Regions from separate parts of the Symbiopectobacterium purcellii genome, predicted to be linked through region 2. Evidence: predicted binding sites of a transcription regulator. Region 2 holds the regulator's gene; each other region holds the start of a gene.
The links. Region 2 encodes PurR, which represses purine synthesis genes. Its sites were predicted from a motif close to CANGCAAACGTTTGCNTG; they were not measured.

Region 1 (4,378 bases), 1.1 Mb from region 2:
TTGCGGCTGCCTGGCATCAGGCGATGCAAGACGCAGATATGCAGGATATGGTTGTCGTGTGCGGATCTTTTCATACGGTAGCGCATGTGATGGAAGCGCAGGAGGAGAGGGGGTCGAATGGCAAGTAAGTTTCAAAACCGTCTGGTCGGCACCATTATTCTGGTGGCGTTGGGCGTTATTGTGCTGCCAGCGCTGCTGGATGGCAAAAAGAAACATTACGAAGATGAGTTTGCCGCGATTCCTCTGGTGCCAAAACCGGGCGACAGCACGGAGGCCGAATCGCTCCCTTCACTGAACCAGTCGTTGCCCAGCCAGCCGCCGGAAGGGGCACAGCAGGCGATGCAAGGACAGCCGGCTCAGGGCGGTGTGACGGCGCCTGAGGATGACGGTGCCATGCAGGCACCACCGAGCAGTACGCCACCGCCTTCTGCCGCACCGATAGAAATTGCCCCGCCCGCCGTGGCGGCGCGGCCGGTAACGCCTAAAGCTGACGTGAAGCCGGAAACCAAACCCAAGACGAAGCCGGAAATCAAACCGGAAGTGAAGCCTGAGCCGAAACCGGAAAGCAAGCCGGCAACGCCTGCGCCGCAACCCGCAGCGCAACCGGAAGTGAAACCGGAAGCGGCGCCCGCAGGACAAGCCTACGTCGTGCAACTGGGCGCGCTGAAAAATGCGGACAAGGTGAATGAAATTGTGGCCAAGCTGCGCCTGTCGGGATATCGCGCTTATACGGTGCCATCGACACCCGTTGCCGGGGAGATCACTCGCATTTACGTCGGGCCGGATGCGTCAAAACAGAAATTACAGTCCGCCCTTGGCGAACTGCAACAGCTGAGTGGACTGAGCGGGCAAGTCAGGAACTACAGCGCACGTTAAGGGGTACCAGAGGGCTATGTTCACCGAGGTTGTTGGCAAAACCCACTAAATCGGTCATCCCCGCCTACCGCGTCATTACCGTGTAGGCGGGAATCTCTGGCAGAAAAAATGCGTTCATTCTTGCAGGGATCCCCGGCTTTTGCCGAGGATGACGAGGAAGAAAAGTGACTTTGCCAGTGCGCTGCCAGCAAATTCGCCTATCGGTGAAATCGTTGGGAAATAGGCTACGCAAACGTTTTCTTTTTCTGTTAGAATGCGCCGCGAACAGGATGATGAGCGGCGCTATGCTCTCTTGAATCGGCGGTAATTGTTGTTGGTGCGAGAGAGGTTGTGTTGGCATCGTTCGTGAGTGAGAGAATTCATGGTTTGGGTTGATTACGTCATCATTGGCATTATTGGTTTCTCTGCGCTGGTCAGTTTGATCCGGGGCTTTGTTCGTGAGGCGCTTTCGCTGATCACCTGGGGCAGTGCATTCTTTGTCGCCAGCCATTATTACCCATACCTGTCGGTCTATTTCACGCGTTTTGAAGACGAGCTGGTGCGCAACGGGGTTGCCATCGCCATTCTGTTTATTGCGACATTGATTGTGGGAGCGATCGTCAACTATGTGATAGGTTCACTGGTTGAACGAACCGGGCTTTCAGGCACCGACAGGGTACTGGGCATTTGCTTTGGTGCGCTGCGCGGTGTGTTGATTGTCTCCGCACTGCTGTTCTTTTTGGATACCTTTACCGGTTTTTCACAAAGCGACGACTGGAAACGGTCTCAGCTCATCCCGCAGTTTAGCTATATCATCAGGTGGTTTTTCGACTACCTGCAGAGCACGTCAAGTTTCTTGCCGCAGCACATAGAGCTGCGGTAGCGCTGATGAGGAAAAGACAACATGTGCGGTATTGTCGGTATCGCCGGTTTTACACCGGTAAACCAGTCGATTTATGACGCGTTAACGGTGTTACAGCACCGTGGACAAGATGCCGCAGGCATCGTCACCATCGATCCCATGAACTGCTTCCGCCTGCGTAAGGCGAACGGCCTGGTGAAGGACGTATTTGAGGCGCGTCATATGCAGCGTCTGCAAGGCAATATGGGCGTGGGACATGTGCGTTATCCTACCGCGGGCAGCTCCAGCGCATCGGAGGCCCAGCCGTTTTATGTCAATTCCCCGTTTGGCATCACGCTGGCGCACAACGGTAACCTGACCAACGCTCATGAATTGCGCAAACAGTTGTTTGAGCAAGGGCGTCGCCACGTTAACACCACTTCTGATTCAGAGATCCTGCTTAATATCTTTGCCTGCGAGTTGGATCGTTTTCAGCACTATCCGCTGGATGCCGACAACGTGTTTGCTGCCGTTGCCGCGACCCACAAAATGATTCGTGGTGCTTATGCCTGCGTCGGGATGATCATCGGACACGGTTTGTTCGCTTTCCGCGATCCAAACGGTATCCGTCCGCTGGTGATCGGCAAGCGCGAACTGACCGATGGCCGCATCGAGTATATGGTGGCCTCGGAGAGCGTGGCGCTCGATACCCTTGGCTTTGAGTTCTTGCGTGACGTAGCGCCGGGAGAGGCGGTTTACATCACTGAGAAAGGGCAACTGTTTACGCGCCAGTGCGCCGAAAACCCGAAAAGCAACCCGTGTCTGTTTGAGTATGTCTATTTTGCTCGCCCGGACTCTTTTATCGACAAAATTTCGGTCTACAGCGCCCGCGTGCGCATGGGCCAAAAGCTGGGCGAGAAGATTGCCCGCGTGTGGGAAGATCTGGATATCGATGTAGTGATCCCGATTCCAGAAACCTCCTGCGATATCGCCTTGGAGATTGCGCGCATTATCGATAAACCGTACCGCCAGGGGTTTGTGAAAAACCGCTATGTTGGTCGTACCTTTATCATGCCGGGTCAGGAACAGCGTAAAAACTCGGTGCGTCGCAAATTGAACGCCAACCGCGCTGAGTTCCGCGATAAAAACGTGCTGCTGGTGGATGACTCCATCGTGCGCGGTACCACCTCGGAGCAAATTGTCGAGATGGCGCGTGAAGCCGGTGCACGCCGCGTTTATCTGGCCTCTGCCGCGCCGGAAATTCGTTTCCCTAACGTGTACGGCATTGATATGCCGAGCGCCAATGAGCTGATTGCCCATGGTCGCGAAGTGGAAGAGATTCGCCAGATTATTGGTGCCGACGCCCTGATTTTCCAGGATTTGGACGATTTGATCGCCGCCGCGCGTGAAGAAAACCCGGATATCGTGCAGTTTGAATGCTCAGTATTTAACGGTATCTACGTGACAAAAGATGTCGATCAGGGTTACCTCGACTATCTGGAAGGGTTGCGTAATGACGATGCCAAGGCGTTACGTGGTCAGAACGAAGTCGAAGATCTGGAACTGCATAACGAAGGTTAATGTCATCCACGCTGCCAATTGGCAATGAAAGTGAGAAGGGAGGTGCGTAAGCGCCTCCCTTTGTTGCTTATTGAGCGGGGATAAGGCAAAGTCTGCCCGTTATCCTTTTTGTACAGCGGCATTTCGAGGTTTGGCATGAAACGACTCATTATTGGACTTTCCGGTGCCAGCGGCGCAATTTATGGCGTGCGCCTGTTGCAGGTGTTACAGCCGTTGGCCGACGTGGAAACCCATTTGATCATGAGTCCGGCCGCCCGACAAACGCTGATGCTCGAAACTGATTTTACTGTGCGCGATGTGCAGGCATTGGCGGATGTGGTGCATGACAGCCGTGACATCGCCGCGTCGCTGTCGTCCGGTTCGTTTCGCACCGCAGGAATGGTGATTCTCCCGTGTTCCATCAAAACCCTCTCGGGAGTGGTGCACAGCTACAGCGATAACTTATTGATTCGCGCCGCAGATGTGATACTGAAAGAGCGTCGCCCATTGGTGTTGTGCGTGCGTGAAACCCCGTTGCACCTCGGGCATCTGCGTCTGATGACGGCTGCCGCAGAAATGGGCGCGGTGATCATGCCGCCCGTTCCCGCGTTTTATCACCGTCCGCAAACGCTGCAAGAGGTGGTGGATCAAACCGTCAACCGTGTGCTCGATCAGTTTGATATTGACCTGCCTGAAGCGCTGTTCACACGCTGGCAGGGCAGTTAACCGCGCCTAATCGTAAAAACACACCAATCAGGTGCAATTCCGCTCACCTTTTCTCTCGCTTTCTTGCCTGTCTGCGCAAGGTTTGCACTACGCTTAAGCGATGATGCGATGTTATGGTGCAAATGTTGATTGGTTTGCACCAAAATGTTGCCGGGAAAGCGCGCCGTCTCTTTCCCGATCAACGCAGGCATCATTACCCTCATCAGGGTGGCCCTATCACTACGCGCCTGCGGCAGATTTCGGATTTATCCGTATTCAGCTGCGATTATGGCGCGGATTTTGCAGGGTTTCTGCTGATGAGACTGGCGGCGCTGGCATCCCTTTCGCGCAAGAGCGCGCAGGCGTCTGACCGCCCCTTTACGCTTAGTGATATTCATTCCTTTTGATCATCATTCC
Region 2 (4,378 bases):
GACATGTTATGTCCGGGCACATTATGTGCACGGCTGAAGTGGTTAAAATTCTCACCTCGGAAAATAACCACCAAATCTGGTTCCGACTGGCCGATGAATCGCAGATGAAATATGTGCTGCACAAAGGGTTTATCGGGATTGATGGTATCAGCCTTACGGTGGGCGAAGTGACACGCAGCCGTTTCTGCGTGCATTTGATTCCCGAAACGCTGCAACGCACCACACTCGGTCAGAAGCGATTGGGAAACCGGATCAATATTGAAATCGATCCACAAACTCAGGCGGTGATCGACACGGTTGAACGTGTGCTGGCACAGCGCCAGGCACAAGAGGCCGTAACGGCAAATGCCGCGCAGAGTGCCTGACGCCTGAGCTGAAAAGCGATAAAAAATGCCGTACACCCTTGGCTGTACGGCGTTATGCTGACTGAAATCAGCGCGCTACACGCACGCCGCCTTCAATCCCTTGGGGGCTAAACAACACCTGCCACAGTTGAATGTTCCGCGCGCGAAACGCCCCGGCACATGCATTCAGGTAGTAACGGAACATACGATTAAAACGCGGTGAGTAACGGTTCGCTAACTGTGGCCAATTGGCGATAAAACGATCGTGCCAGGCCATCAAGGTTTTATCGTAATCGGCCCCAAAATTATGCCAATCCTCCATCACCAGATAGGGTTCACTGCGTGCGGCAATGTGGCGTACGGAGGGCAGACAGCCGTTGGGGAAGATGTATTTGTTAATCCAGGGGTCAACCTGTGAATCGGTTTTGTTTGCCCCAATGGTATGCAGTAGAAACAACCCTTCGGGTTTGAGATTTTTGCTGACGACGCGAAAGTACGTATCGTAGTTTTTCGGTCCTACATGCTCAAACATGCCGACAGAAACGATGCGATCGAAATGTCGGTTAAGGTCGCGATAATCCTGCAATTCAATGGTGACATTGAGATCGCTACAGCGTGCCTGAGCCAATTTTTGCTGCTCACGCGAGATGGTCACGCCGTAAACCGATACGCCATAATGGCGTGCCGCATAAGCGGCAAGCCCGCCCCAGCCACAGCCAATATCCAACAGTGTCATGCCTGGCTGAAGCTGAAGCTTTTCGCAAATCATGCGCAGTTTGGCCTGTTGCGCCTGCTCAAGGGTTGTGGCCTCTTTCCAGTAGCCGCAGGAATATTGCATATGTGTATCGAGCATCAGGCTAAACAGATCGTTGCCCAGGTCGTAATGCTCCTCGCCGACGATCCAGGCCCGCTTGCGGGATTGCAGGTTAATCAAGCGTGCAGCGACAATATGGAAAATGTCTTTGAGGTGATGGGGGGCTTTTTTCTCAAGCCCTGCACGTAAGATACGCCGAAAAAAGCAGTCTAAACGCTCGCACTCCCACCAACCGTCCATATAGCTTTCCCCGAGCCCCAGTGAGCCTTCACGCAGAACGCGTTTGTAGAAATCGGGGTTACGTACCCGGATATCAAACGGGCGTGAACCATTGATTTTAATATCGGCGATAGCTAATAACGCGTGTACGATCCGGAACCAGGACGTGTTATGTTCTGCCAGTTCCTCTACATATGATGAACTCATAATTTCTCCCAACCTTGCCAGACAGCGCTGCAAGGAACAGCATAGATAGTCTCTCATCAACCCGAACGCTGCGGTTTGTACACAGCGTGTTCGAATCACGGGCAAGTTACCCGTTGTTCAAATTGTAAGCGGTTGCATTCGTGCGCAGCCGTTTATGCTTGCCCGTTGCACAGTGGCAGCGGGCATAACATCCATCGTCTACTCTCTGGATACCCAGAGGGAATGAAGTGTCAACGCCGGTACGTAGTAACACGTAGGGGCATATATCCTGATACGCAGTCGTGCGTTCGTTATAATAAGGATAAGTGTAGGGATATTGTCCGAATGAAAAACAGTGTATGACTGCTTCAATCAGAGGACAAGTCAAAATTGATTGATGCAGTCATGAAGAATTTACAAATCAACGTGCTATACCCGTCATACTTCACGTTGCAGGTGCGTTGTCTGCACTCATTATTCGGCCCATCCCTGGGCCTCACCGCTTACGAGGCCGCCGCACGCGGCGTTCAAATCTGCTCCGGGCAGGTTTGTCACCCGAATCACTTAACCGAGTAAGCTCATCGGGATTAATGAATCTCATCCCTGAGATTCACCCTTCGGGCCAGCGCTTGCGCTGTTCAAATCTGTTCCAGACGGAGTTGTCGCTCATTTGCCGCCTTCCTGTCACTCGAATTATTTAGGGTATATAAGAAAACCGTCTTGAGCATCAACTGCGGTAGTCGCGGGAAGGGCCGTCACCCACAGAGCGACGCTCGATAAGCGTTGGGTGAACCTCAATCATCTGTGTATCTTCGCGCTTGCTGGTGATGCGATCGAGCAGCATGGTAAAAGCCGATTGGCCCAAACGCTCTTTTGGCTGGTGGATCGTGGTTAAGGCTGGGGTGAAATAACGTGCATGGCGAACATTATCGTAGCCAATCACGGAAATATCTTGCGGTACGCGTAGCCCCAATTCATCAGCCGCGCAGATAGCGCCCATAGCCATGATGTCGCCGCCGCAGAAAATAGCGGTCGGGCGCTGTTTTTGCGCCAAAATCTGGTGCATGGCTTTGTAACCGGATTCCGGCTCGAAATCCCCCTGAACAATCCATTCATCGCGAACTGTGATATCCGCTTCCTGCAAGGCTTTGAGAAAACCCAGATAACGTCCGCTGCCCGTGTTGCGTTCCTGAATACCGGGAATGGCACCAATGTCGCGGTGGCCGCGCTCAATCAGATAGCGCCCAGCCAGATATCCCCCTTCGAAGGCGTTATCTATAATGGTGTCCGTAAAATCACTGTGTGCCTGACCCCAATCCATTACCACCATGGGAATGCTGCGGTAATCGGACAACATGCTCAATAGTTCAGGCGGGTATTCCGCACACATCACCAACAGGCCATCGACCCGTTTTTGCGCCAGCATGGAAAGATAAGCACGCTGTTTTTCCAGGTTATTATGCGAGTTACACAGAATCAGGGTGTAGCCTTTGGCATAACAACTGTTTTCAACCGCTTCGATAATTTCCGCAAAGTAGGGCGCTTCACTCGAAGTGGCGAGCAATCCGATGGATTTGGTGTGATTGACCTTTAAGCTCCGAGCCACTGCGCTCGGGGAGTAGTGTAATTCCTTGATGGCTTCCCGCACGGCCGTTTTGGTCTCTTCGGCGACGAAACGTGTTTTGTTGATGACGTGAGAGACGGTTGTTGTTGAAACGCCAGCACGCTTTGCCACATCTTTGATCGTTGCCATCTAAACATGACTCCTGAACCTACTTGTTACGGCAGTATATAGTTTGTTAATCGTTTGCTTTTGCGTAATGTTCTCTTTCCGATGGTATAAACAGGATATCAGAAGGAGACTGCCGACGTACTTTGTACCTAAAGGGGACGTGTTGATCCCATCGAAGATGACGTGTTCGGACACCGACGCAGCGCACGGTAAACTGCGAATTTTGGCTGATTTACCGCGAAAGTGAAAGGGTTAATTGATTTAATTAGTGCAGCCGGGATCGGAGATTTTCCCTATAAAATGTGTAACAATGATCTTTTAGCATCATTGTGCTGCGGTATTGGTGTGCAGGAAACAACGAAGCATCCGGTGCGGCGGCAACGTTTACGCGTTTCTGTGTTTCAAGGAGATAGAATGAATACTGATTTTAAAATGTCATTAATGACCACGGTTGGGGCGTTAGTCATGATCATGGTATTTAGCTTTGTTGCCGTGTTGAACTGATCGCGATTAAAATAAAGACCAGGCTGCATAGGCATCACCTGGTCTTTATTATCGATAACATGTCGATTTGGCGATCACCGAATCGTTTGTGGTGTCACCACGCGACGTGCACCAATGTAGTGTTCCTGCCAGTAGTCTTCACTCAACTTACTGATCTTGATATCGGCACCGGTTCGCGGTGACTGAATAAACTTACCATTGCCGAGATAAACGCCGACATGATCTGCGGTGCCGCGACCGTTGATGCGAAAGAACACCAGATCGCCAATCTCCAGTTCACCCTTATTGATGGGGGCTGCATCGCGCAAGTGATACATTTCATTGGCGGTGCGCGGGATAGGGATTTTCACCACATCCTTGTAGGCATAATAGACCAGGCCGCTACAGTCAAAACCGGTATAGGGGGAGTTGCCACCCCATTGATAAGGTTTACCGATCTGACTCATCAGCTTGTTCATTGCCGTCATTTTTGCATGCTGATAACGGCGCTTATGCGCTTCACTGAGTACTACCTCTTTGCCCGCTTTCTTGGTGCCTGGTTTTATTGCCGCCGTTTTCTTTTCAGTGGCATCAGCCCCT
Region 3 (4,378 bases), 2.0 Mb from region 2:
AGATCATAGCAATGCCGTGTTCGTTAGCGGCGGTGATAACCTCGTCATCACGAATGGAACCCCCCGGCTGAATCACACAGGTAATGCCAACGGCGGCGGCGGCATCGATACCGTCACGGAACGGGAAGAATGCATCGGAAGCCATCACGGAGCCTTCAACCTGCAATCCTTCATCGCCGGCTTTAATGCCCGCGATTTTTGCGGAATAGACGCGGCTCATTTGTCCTGCTCCGATGCCGACAGTCATATTATCACGGGCATAGACGATGGCATTGGATTTGACGAACTTCGCGACTTTCCAGCAGAACAGTGCATCGCGCAGTTCGGTTGCTGTCGGTTGACGCGCTGTGACAACGCGCAGTTGGCTCGCATCAACCATGCCCAGATCGCGATCCTGTACCAGCAGGCCGCCGTTGACGCGTTTGAAATCCAACCCGGAAACGCGTTGCTGCCATTGGCCGCAAATGAGGACGCGCACGTTCTGTTTTGCCGCAGTGACTTTCAAGGCCGCCGCACTGGCTGAAGGCGCGATGATCACTTCCACAAACTGACGGCTGATGATCGCTTGCGCGGTGGCTTCGTCCAGTTCGCGGTTAAACGCGATGATGCCGCCAAACGCAGAGGTAGGGTCAGTTTTGTAGGCGCGTTCGTAGGCCGCCAGAATCGACTCGCCAATAGCAACGCCACAGGGGTTGGCGTGTTTCACGATAACGCAGGCCGGTTCGGCGAACTCTTTTACGCACTCCAGCGCCGCATCGGTGTCGGCAATATTGTTGTAGGACAGTGCTTTGCCCTGCAACTGTTCTGCTGTCGCAACAGAGGCCTCTTTCAGCGTCTCTTCAATATAGAAGGCAGCCTGCTGATGGCTGTTCTCGCCGTAACGCATATCCTGCTTTTTGATGAAGTTCAGGTTCAGCGTGCGCGGGAAGTGGCCGGCCGGCTTATCGGTCTCACCATGGTAAGGCGGAACCAGGGTGCCAAAGTAGTTGGCGATCATGCTGTCGTAAGCTGCGGTGTGTTCAAAAGCTTTAATCGCCAAATTGAAGCGGGTTTCCAACGTCAGAGAGTGCGCATTGGTATCCATTTCATTGATGATGTCAGTGTAGTCACTGCTTTTTACCACGATAGCGACATCGTTATGGTTCTTGGCGGCGGAGCGCACCATGGTCGGGCCGCCAATATCGATATTTTCGACGGCATCAGCCAGGGAGCAATCGGGGCGAGCTACCGTTTGCGCGAAGGGATAGAGGTTTACCACTACCATATCGATGGGGCTGATGTCATGTTCTGCCATGATGGCGTCATCCGTGCCGCGACGACCCAGGATCCCGCCGTGTACTTTCGGGTGCAGGGTTTTAACGCGACCATCCATCATCTCTGGGAAGCCCGTGTAGTCGGACACTTCAGTGACGGGCAAGCCCGCATCAGCCAACAGGCGGGCAGTACCGCCAGTGGACAGCAGCTCCACGCCACGTTGAGAAAGCGCCTGAGCAAATTCGACAATACCGGCTTTGTCAGAAACGCTGAGTAAAGCGCGGCGGATAGGACGAGGTTGTGACATGGTGATGTATCCCTTGGCTTTGGATAGGCATAAAAGAACAGTATATGAATGCAGTTTTGCTGTTTTTATCCTTTATCTGGATAAAACCGCATTCCTATTCTGTTCTTGTGCGGTAATTTTGCGCGGGAGAATTGTAGCGAAAACGTTTGCGTGATGCTCGTCTAATTTTAGGGAGAATCTCATTTGTGGATAACATTGTGCAAAAGTGGGTATAAAGCGGGGTTTTGCTGTGGAATTCAGCAAACAGTCAATTTTATTCAAAATACCTATTGCAGGCTGCGCGGAAATCCCTATACTGCGCCTCCACTGACACGGCAACAGCGACACGCGGTTGTGGTAACAGTAAGAAGTAAAACAGGAAAGCCGAACGCGAAATTGAAAAATTAACGTTGACTTTTCAGCGGTGCAGCGTAATATACGCCTCCCGCGCCACGGTTGATGTGGCAACGCTCTTTAACAATTAATCAGACAATCTGTGTGGGCACTCACAGGACTTTATCGTAAAGCCTACGGGCTTAAAAAATAAAAGTCTTGAAGAGTGAACAACAGTTAATTCATTACGAACTAACAGTAATAATTCTTTGAGCATCGCTTCTCTTGCAGAAGCAAATCAAACTTTAAATTGAAGAGTTTGATCATGGCTCAGATTGAACGCTGGCGGCAGGCCTAACACATGCAAGTCGAGCGGTAGCACAGGAGAGCTTGCTCTTTGGGTGACGAGCGGCGGACGGGTGAGTAATGTCTGGGAAACTGCCTGATGGAGGGGGATAACTACTGGAAACGGTAGCTAATACCGCATAACGTCGCAAGACCAAAGCGGGGGACCTTCGGGCCTCGTGCCATCAGATGTGCCCAGATGGGATTAGCTAGTAGGTGGGGTAATGGCTCACCTAGGCGACGATCCCTAGCTGGTCTGAGAGGATGACCAGCCACACTGGAACTGAGACACGGTCCAGACTCCTACGGGAGGCAGCAGTGGGGAATATTGCACAATGGGCGCAAGCCTGATGCAGCCATGCCGCGTGTGTGAAGAAGGCCTTCGGGTTGTAAAGCACTTTCAGCGAGGAGGAAGGCAGTAAGGTTAATAACCTTGCTTATTGACGTTACTCGCAGAAGAAGCACCGGCTAACTCCGTGCCAGCAGCCGCGGTAATACGGAGGGTGCAAGCGTTAATCGGAATGACTGGGCGTAAAGCGCACGCAGGCGGTTTGTTAAGTTGGATGTGAAATCCCCGGGCTTAACCTGGGAACTGCATTCAAAACTGGCAAGCTAGAGTCTCGTAGAGGGGGGTAGAATTCCAGGTGTAGCGGTGAAATGCGTAGAGATCTGGAGGAATACCGGTGGCGAAGGCGGCCCCCTGGACGAAGACTGACGCTCAGGTGCGAAAGCGTGGGGAGCAAACAGGATTAGATACCCTGGTAGTCCACGCTGTAAACGATGTCGATTTGGAGGTTGTGCCCTTGAGGCGTGGCTTCCGGAGCTAACGCGTTAAATCGACCGCCTGGGGAGTACGGCCGCAAGGTTAAAACTCAAATGAATTGACGGGGGCCCGCACAAGCGGTGGAGCATGTGGTTTAATTCGATGCAACGCGAAGAACCTTACCTACTCTTGACATCCAGAGAATTTAGCAGAGATGCTTTAGTGCCTTCGGGAACTCTGAGACAGGTGCTGCATGGCTGTCGTCAGCTCGTGTTGTGAAATGTTGGGTTAAGTCCCGCAACGAGCGCAACCCTTATCCTTTGTTGCCAGCGGTTCGGCCGGGAACTCAAAGGAGACTGCCAGTGATAAACTGGAGGAAGGTGGGGATGACGTCAAGTCATCATGGCCCTTACGAGTAGGGCTACACACGTGCTACAATGGCGTATACAAAGAGAAGCGACCTCGCGAGAGCAAGCGGACCTCATAAAGTACGTCGTAGTCCGGATTGGAGTCTGCAACTCGACTCCATGAAGTCGGAATCGCTAGTAATCGTAGATCAGAATGCTACGGTGAATACGTTCCCGGGCCTTGTACACACCGCCCGTCACACCATGGGAGTGGGTTGCAAAAGAAGTAGGTAGCTTAACCTTCGGGAGGGCGCTTACCACTTTGTGATTCATGACTGGGGTGAAGTCGTAACAAGGTAACCGTAGGGGAACCTGCGGTTGGATCACCTCCTTACCTAATGATACTGATCTTGTGAAGTGTTCACACAGATTGTCTGATGAAAGAAATCGAGCGGTTAGAAGACCTTATAGGCTTGTAGCTCAGGTGGTTAGAGCGCACCCCTGATAAGGGTGAGGTCGGTGGTTCAAGTCCACTCAGGCCTACCAAAATCGTTCTTGTGCTGCGTTGTGAAACAACTCGCATACTGGTGTATGCGTCGTCATTTCACGCCTTGCTCAAAAACGATTTGGCAAAGGTCTAACATTCGATGGGGCTATAGCTCAGCTGGGAGAGCGCCTGCTTTGCACGCAGGAGGTCTGCGGTTCGATCCCGCATAGCTCCACCATTTACCGTATCGATACCCAATACTTCAGAGTGTACTGTTTGACAGTATGCTGCGAAGTATTTTGCTCTTTAACAATCTGGAACAAGCTGAAAATTGAAACGAGCAATAGTGGCTCACTACTACTATTGTGATTCTCTCAAGCTTTCACACCTGAAACATTTTCGGGTTGTGAGGTTAAGTGAATAAGCGTACACGGTGGATGCCTAGGCAGTCAGAGGCGATGAAGGGCGTGCTAATCTGCGAAAAGCGTCGGTAAGCTGATATGAAGCGTTACAACCGACGATACCCGAATGGGGAAACCCAGTGCAATTCGTTGCACTATCAT

Region 1: cvpA (colicin V production protein) is a predicted target of PurR. The motif match lies at 1,102-1,119, and genes of this name have one in related genera.
Region 3: purH (bifunctional phosphoribosylaminoimidazolecarboxamide formyltransferase/IMP cyclohydrolase) is a predicted target of PurR. The motif match lies at 1,697-1,714, and genes of this name have one in related genera.

What each region holds. Positions count from the first base shown of each region.
Region 1 covers NZ_CP081864.1:2,992,970-2,997,347, reverse strand. The annotation lists gene folC (bifunctional tetrahydrofolate synthase/dihydrofolate synthase) at 1-128, shown strand, start outside; gene dedD (cell division protein DedD) at 118-876, shown strand; gene cvpA (colicin V production protein) at 1,238-1,738, shown strand; gene purF (amidophosphoribosyltransferase) at 1,760-3,277, shown strand; gene K6K13_RS14120 (UbiX family flavin prenyltransferase) at 3,413-3,982, shown strand.
Region 2 covers NZ_CP081864.1:1,913,077-1,917,454, forward strand. The annotation lists gene K6K13_RS08955 (riboflavin synthase subunit alpha) at 1-365, shown strand, start outside; gene cfa (cyclopropane fatty acyl phospholipid synthase) at 433-1,584, opposite strand; gene purR (HTH-type transcriptional repressor PurR) at 2,291-3,316, opposite strand; gene cydH (cytochrome bd-I oxidase subunit CydH) at 3,539-3,799, shown strand; gene K6K13_RS08975 (C40 family peptidase) at 3,874-4,378, opposite strand, start outside.
Region 3 covers NZ_CP081864.1:4,820,595-4,824,972, reverse strand. The annotation lists gene purH (bifunctional phosphoribosylaminoimidazolecarboxamide formyltransferase/IMP cyclohydrolase) at 1-1,561, opposite strand, end outside; rRNA gene K6K13_RS22415 (16S ribosomal RNA) at 2,181-3,722, shown strand; tRNA gene K6K13_RS22410 (tRNA-Ile) at 3,798-3,874, shown strand; tRNA gene K6K13_RS22405 (tRNA-Ala) at 3,978-4,053, shown strand; rRNA gene K6K13_RS22400 (23S ribosomal RNA) at 4,226-4,378, shown strand, end outside.